2 regions of the Rufibacter sp. LB8 genome follow, and region 1 is predicted to be linked to the other one. Evidence: riboswitches for the same ligand, from Rfam matches in the RefSeq annotation. Region 1 holds a riboswitch; the other holds the start of a gene.
What was found. A riboswitch is a leader RNA that binds a small molecule or an ion and turns the genes downstream of it on or off. The one in region 1 is predicted to bind S-adenosylmethionine.
Positions count from the first base shown of each region.

Region 1 (3,415 bases):
AGTCAATCATGATGGGCACCTTGGCGATGTCAGGCTCTGAGGCAATCAGATTCAGGAACAAGGTCATGGCGGCTTCTGAGTCCAGCATACCTTCATCCATGTTCACGTCAATAATCTGGGCGCCGTTTTCCACCTGCCCGCGGGCGATGGCCAGGGCTTCCTCGTACTGCTCGTTCAGAATAAGTCGCTTGAATTGCTTGGAACCCGTGATGTTGGTGCGCTCGCCAATGTTGATGAAATTGGAGCCTTCAAAAACGGTGAGTGGTTCAAGTCCTGAATAGGTGGGCACCGCGGGAATTTGCGGCAAGGGGCGGGGAGGGAATTCTTTGGCAATCTGGGCAATAACTTTGATGTGCGGCGGCGTGGTGCCGCAACAACCCCCCACAATGTTCACGAAGTTGTTCTCCAGGAAGTCTCTGATGTGTGCGCCCATCTGCTCGGGGCTTTCGTCATAGGCTCCGAACGCATTGGGCAGACCGGCATTGGGGTACGCGCTCACATAAAAGGTAGACGCCTTGCTCAACGATTCTATGTGCGGACGTAGCTGCTTCGCGCCCAGCGCGCAGTTAAAGCCCACGCTCAACAGCGGCATGTGTGATACTGAGTACAGAAACGCCTCCACAGTCTGACCGGAAAGCGTTCTGCCGCTGGCATCAGTGATAGTACCAGATACCATTAAAGGCAGGCGCTTGCCGGTTTTCTGGCTGTATTGGTCAATCGCAAATAGCGCCGCCTTGGCATTTAACGTATCAAAGATGGTCTCCACCAACAGCAAATCCACGCCGCCATCCACCAAACCTCTTACTTGTTCCGTGTAAGCTTCTACCAACTCGTCATAGGTGATGGCTCTGAAACCAGGATTATTGACATCCGGAGAAAGGGAAGCGGTTCTATTAGTTGGGCCGATGGCCCCGGCCACGAAGCGGGGTTGGTCTGGCGTTTTGGCCGTCCATTCCTCGGCGGCTTCCTTGGCGATGCGCGCTGATTCATAGTTCAGTTCGTACACCAGGTCTTGCATGTCGTAATCGGCCATGGCGATGGAGGTGCCAGAGAAGGTGTTGGTTTCGGCGATATCGGCGCCCGCCTCAAAGTAGAGGCTGTGGATTTCTTTGATTATGTGGGGTTGCGTGAGGGAAAGCAAATCATTGTTGCCCTTCACGTCTTTGTGGAAGTCTTTAAAGCGTTCGCCCCTGAAATCGGCTTCGGTGAGGTTGTACCGTTGCACCATGGTGCCCATAGCACCGTCTAAGACTAAAATTCTCTTTTGTACTTCTTCCTCAATACGGGTCATCATCTTTGCAAACCAAAAGGGTTGGGTTGCTTCTCAGGAAAGGGCAGGAGGAAGGGTGCAGGGTAGGGTAAGGCAAGGCCTGCACTCATCTCCCCATCGGCCGCAAGGGCCTCAGGTAGGAAGTAGCACCCAACTGAATTGGGTTGCTAAGACATCATAGGGCCTAATCCCTCCGTCTTTCTTGATAAGCCCTGCAAAGGTACGCGGTGAGGGCCGAAGTTGCAAGGGACAGAATTGTTGATTGCTATTTGCTAGTTGTTGATTGATTTTGGTAAAGGAATTTCCGTTTTCGGCCTCATTTCCCAAAACGAGGCCGAAAACGTAGCGTCGTGGCACTGACACGACGTGGCTCTACGCAGCAAAACAAGTTCAATTAATCAAAGCACAATTTCGCAGCTTTGCTTTGGCTGTAAGTCTGTCGGTTAGAGAACCGTTCACGTTTCATAGACACACGTCGTGTCGGTGCCACGCCGCTACGGTTCTGGAATGCGTTTTCGGGCTCATTTCTGAAAACGGGGCCGAAAACAGAAAACGCCTTAATAGAAAAAGCCCCGCACTAGGCGGGGCTCTTCTGGTAGGTTTGGGGAAGCATTAGAAACTGTACCTGACGGTGAGAGACCAGTCGGGTAGCAGAAACAGTCCGTCTCGGTTCACATCTAAAAATGGCTTAAAATCAGTGCTCACCTGAATCGGAATCTCCGCAATCTTATATTCCAAACCTACAATGCCGTCTATCCCCATGGTGGTGAGGGTTTTGTCATAGGAGTCATTGTAGCCGGCGTACGTGCGCTCATGGTAATAACGCCCTTTGTACGACCCCACGTGCGCGCCCGCCCCGTAAAACCACTGCAAGTTGCGCACATTAAACGCGGGCGCGTGCAGCTCATACAGGCCCAGCAGGTGAAAACCCTTTCGGCCGAAATTGGTGCCCACCACGCCTTCCAGCGCCACATTCTCGCGATAAAAATACTTGACAGAAACGCCGGAGGAAAAACCGCCCACCCGCGCGCCCACACCCAGGTTGGAAGCCTGCTGCGCTTGGGCCGTCTGGCCGAGGCAAGTCAAAACCACCGCCGCCGCAAAAATAAGAATCTTGTTTTTCATGGTAACCTGTTTTCAAGCGGTAAGACAGTTGCCGAAGCGCGTGCTCCTATAAAACTGTTTAACCCCAGAAAATATTTTACCGGCGCGGGTGTGTTTTTGCGTGGCACGGTTCCGGTTGAAACGTGCTTGCGGCTGCAATTTAGGCTTTTTTGTAAGACTGTAGGTAGGCTTCTTTGCTGGTGCGCTGGCCAATCATCCTGAAGAAACTGATAGTCTGCTGGTTGTCTTTTTTGAGCGCCCGCGCGAAAGGGTCTTTTTTTTGCCCGTGCTCCTCAAAGTCCTTCACGTAGTGTTCGCGTATCAAATCGGCGGCGGGCAGCAGGCTGGCCTCCGTGATGTGCACCAAACCGGTTTTCTCCCACAATTTTCGCCACCAGGCCACCGAATGGATGTAATACCAATATTCCTGAAAATCCTCGCGCAGAAAGTCCGGCACCTGGTCAATGGTCTCAATTTCCTCCTTGAAACAGACGTCCACAATGCCAATGTAGCCTTCAGGTTTTATAAAATGGCAGATGTAGGGCAGGTACTTGTCATCGGTGCCAAAATAGGTGTAGGAGTCGATGACCAGCACCACGTCGAAGAATTCCTCCGGGAAAGGCAAAGAACGGGCATTAGCCTGCAGCGGGAACACCTGGTTTTCAAGGCCTTCGTCCAGCACGCGCTTGTAATTGGCCGTGGCCGAAATAGCCTCATCCACGGCCCACACCTGTACTTCATATTCCTGAGCCAGAAAGATGGAACTGGCCGCTTTTCCGCAGCCCAAATCCAGCACGCGCAGGCCTTTCTTGAGTGGCAATAAAGACGTGATGCTTTCCAAATTGAAGAGCACGTTTTCACCCATAGAATGCTCGCGCACCCACGTGGGGTCATACTGGGTACTTCTGGGGAAATGGTGTTTAATGCGGTGCTGGGCAGAATCCATAAAGCATTGTTGGGGGTTGGTACTGCCTCTACGGACTGCGAATGGTGCGGGTTGAAACTTTCCGTTTTCGGGCTCATTTCTGGAAAAGGAGCCTA
Region 1 is NZ_JADALJ010000001.1:2,370,427-2,373,841, reverse strand. It holds gene metH (methionine synthase) at 1-1,291, opposite strand, end outside; SAM riboswitch class I at 1,374-1,482, opposite strand; gene IMY23_RS10025 (hypothetical protein) at 1,883-2,395, opposite strand; gene IMY23_RS10020 (cyclopropane-fatty-acyl-phospholipid synthase family protein) at 2,535-3,320, opposite strand.

Region 2 (3,415 bases), 1.8 Mb from region 1:
AAGGCATTAAAGCGGTTGGCCAGTTTTTCGCCCTGGTATTGCTGGTAAGTAGCCGCCCTGAAGTGGTTCAGCTTTTCAAGGCTGTTCTCCTGTTGGCCACCGTTGTAAGCCTGGTAGTTGCGGTAAGAAAGTAAGGCGATGGAACGCGCCGTTTTCATGCCGTTCAGACCGGCGTCATCGGTGTTCAATTGCCAGGTTACGTCTTGCTCAATGGCCATGCGCTGGCTTTCATTCAGGGCAATGCCCCAGGGCGTTTGCTGCGCGTTAGAGGCCACCTGCACCAGGCGCCTCACCGCCTCCGGCCGAATGATGGACCATTCCAAGGCATGTTGCCCGCCCAAAGAGCCACCCAGCAAGACATCAATCTGGTCAATGCCCAGTTCTTCGCGCAGGTAATCAAAGGCCCGCGCTACATCTCTATTAGTAAGCTGCGGAAACGTGTGGTAATAAGGTTTGCCGGTGTCTGGGTTCAAACTAAGCGGACCCGTAGAGCCGTAGCAACCGCCCAGCGTGTTGGCGCAGACAATGAAATGGGTGGCCGGGTCAAAGGTTTTTCCTTCTCCAAAAAGCTCGCCCCACCAGTCTTTCACAAACGCGTTGCCGGTAAGCGCATGGCACACCCAGATGACGTTGCTCTTGTCTTGGTTGAGCGTGCCCCAGGTGGTGTAAAAAAGTTGGAAGCCGGGCAATGTTTGCCCAGACTCCAACGGAAATTCAAAGTTGTATTCAAAAACGCGGCCTTTCAACATGGTTACTCTTAGTTTAGAGAAGCCTCCAGCTTCAGGTCACGTACTTTCACTTTGGCGAAGGCTTGCTCAAAATCGGCTTTCACATCCTCCAGGTGCTCAATGCCCAAAGACACGCGCAGCAAGGTAGGCGTCACGCCCGCCGATTTTTGTTCTTCTTCATTCAATTGCTGGTGCGTGGTGGAGGCCGGATGAATAATCAAGGTTTTGGCATCGCCCACGTTGGCCAGGTGGCTCACCAGTTCAAGGCTGTTCACAAAAACCTCGGCTTCTTCTTTTCCGCCTTTCAGATTGAAGCTTAACACACCGCCAAACCCACGTTTCAGGTATTTTTTGGCCAGGTCATGGTATTTGCTGGACGGTAGACCCGGATAATTTACGCTGTCCACCAACGGGTGCTTATCCAGCCATTCGGCCAGGGCCTGCGCGTTTTGCACGGTGCGGTCTACCCGTAACGACAAGGTTTCCAAGCCTTGAATCAACTGGAAGGAATTGAACGGGCTGATAGCCGGGCCGAAATCGCGCAAGCCTTCTACCCTGGCTCTGATGGCGAACGCAATGTTACCGAACGGACCTTCAGAACCGAATACATCCCAGAACACCAGGCCGTGGTAGCCTTCAGAGGGCTCACTGAACTGCGGGAATTTGCCGTTGCCCCAATTGAAGTTTCCGCCGTCAATGATCACGCCGCCTACGCTGGTGCCGTGCCCGCCAATCCATTTGGTAGCCGAAGCCACCACCACATTGGCACCGTGCTCCAGCGGCCGGAAAAGATAGCCGCCCGCGCCAAAAGTGTTGTCTACTATAAGAGGTAAGTCATTTTTCTGGGCAACTTCCGCAATGGCCTCAAAATCAGGAATGTTGAAACGTGGATTGCCAATGGTCTCTAAATAAATGGCTTTGGTATTTTCATCTACCAGCGCCTGATAAGCCTCCGGCGAATCATCTTTCGCGAAGCGTACTTCCACGCCCAGGCGCTTGAAAGCCACTTTGAATTGATTGTACGTTCCGCCGTACAGGTTGCTGGTGGTCACAAAATTGTCTCCGGCCTGCAGAATGTTGTTGAGCGCGATGAACTGCGCCGCCTGCCCAGAACCCACGGCCAAAGCCGCCACGCCGCCTTCTAAGGCCGCAATGCGTTTCTCAAACACATCGGTGGTGGGGTTCATGATGCGGGTATAGATGTTCCCGAACTGCTTGAGTGCGAACAAATTGGCCCCGTGGGCGGCGTTCTCAAACACGTAAGACGTAGTCTGGTAAATGGGAACAGCGCGTGAGCGGGTAGTAGGATCTATTTCTTGGCCAGCGTGCAGCTGTAACGTCTCAAAACGATGTGAAGTTGACATAAGAATACAAGGTTACTTTTAAAAAATGTGATAATACCGAGACACTAGGGAAAGGTACGCATAGCCGCAACCGGTCGCGGAAACGCGGAAAACCCTAGAAAATGCAGGAATTGGGGATTAGCGACAACAGCAACAAATACCCGTCATGGGCATTCGTGTCTCCAGCGTGGCGCAGAAAGAAAGGGTGTAACCATGTTGCGCTACGCGTGGCAGCGACTTGTACTTGTCAGAAGTGGGAGTGTGGGTGTTTTCCATCTTCGTATCAATTTATATTCCCCAGCGCAATATGTCATCTGGGATCAGGACTTAGCACCTTACCTCTTAGTAGGTTGCTAGAGCTTCATTGAGCCTGTCTCTCCGCTCTTCTTTATAAATCAACTACCGGAATAATTGACTTGATACTGCAAATGTAGGCCCCAGTTTTTAATCTCCAAATTATTTTTAAAATTTTTTACGAATATTTTTTTTACGATGCTCGCAACCAAGCCAACCATTGCTTAACAATTCAATATCATAACCTAACTTTAATTAGCATTTTTTACAGCTATAAAGGATTGTAGCTTAATTTGATTTGGTGTAAGTTGGTTTCCGTTTTCGGCCTCATTTTCAGAAATGAAGCCAAAAACGGGGAATCGGCATAAACGCAAGTAGGCTTTGCAATCACACCGCCTTTGTTGGTATTATCACCAACAAACGGAATGGCTTTCTTTTGCTTGTAACTGAAAACACCAACAAAGGCTAAGCAACCAATCCTAGCAATACTGCTTTCAAATTATGCCTGTTTCTGAAAGTGGCTTTCCAGTTTTAAAGTAGACTAACCGTTCCGCGGAACGGCGTGACCTTTCTGAAATGCGTTTTTGGCTTCATTTCCGGAAACGAGGGCAAAAACGGAAATCTTTGAAAACGACAGAAAATAAAACCTTAATCATTTGATAACAACTGCATCGGCTTGTAGGGTTGGTATCCTTTTCTAACTTTGCCACATTATCTTTTCCTATGCAAGCGTTAAAAGAGACCAATTTTGAATTCGCGCAGCAAACCGGCTTTTACAGGGGTAAGGTGCGGGACGTCTATTATTTCCAGGACCGCCTGGCCATGGTGGCCACAGACCGAATCTCGGCGTTTGATGTGGTGCTGCCGCGCGCCATCCCCTACAAAGGCCAGGTGCTGAACCAGATTGCGGCCAAGTTCCTGGCGGCTACCAAAGACGTGGTGCCTAACTGGGTCATTAGCCACCCGGCGCCCAACGTGACCATAGGCAAGCAATGCGAGACGTTTAAAGTGGAGATGGTGATCAGAGGCTATCTGGCTGGCCACGCCTGG
Region 2 is NZ_JADALJ010000001.1:555,127-558,541, reverse strand. It holds gene metX (homoserine O-acetyltransferase) at 1-749, opposite strand, end outside; gene IMY23_RS02315 (O-acetylhomoserine aminocarboxypropyltransferase/cysteine synthase family protein) at 758-2,092, opposite strand; SAM riboswitch class I at 2,357-2,468, opposite strand; gene IMY23_RS02310 (phosphoribosylaminoimidazolesuccinocarboxamide synthase) at 3,089-3,415, shown strand, end outside.
Region 2: linked by a shared signal. The riboswitch ahead of IMY23_RS02315 (O-acetylhomoserine aminocarboxypropyltransferase/cysteine synthase family protein) and the one ahead of metH (methionine synthase) in region 1 are both predicted to bind S-adenosylmethionine.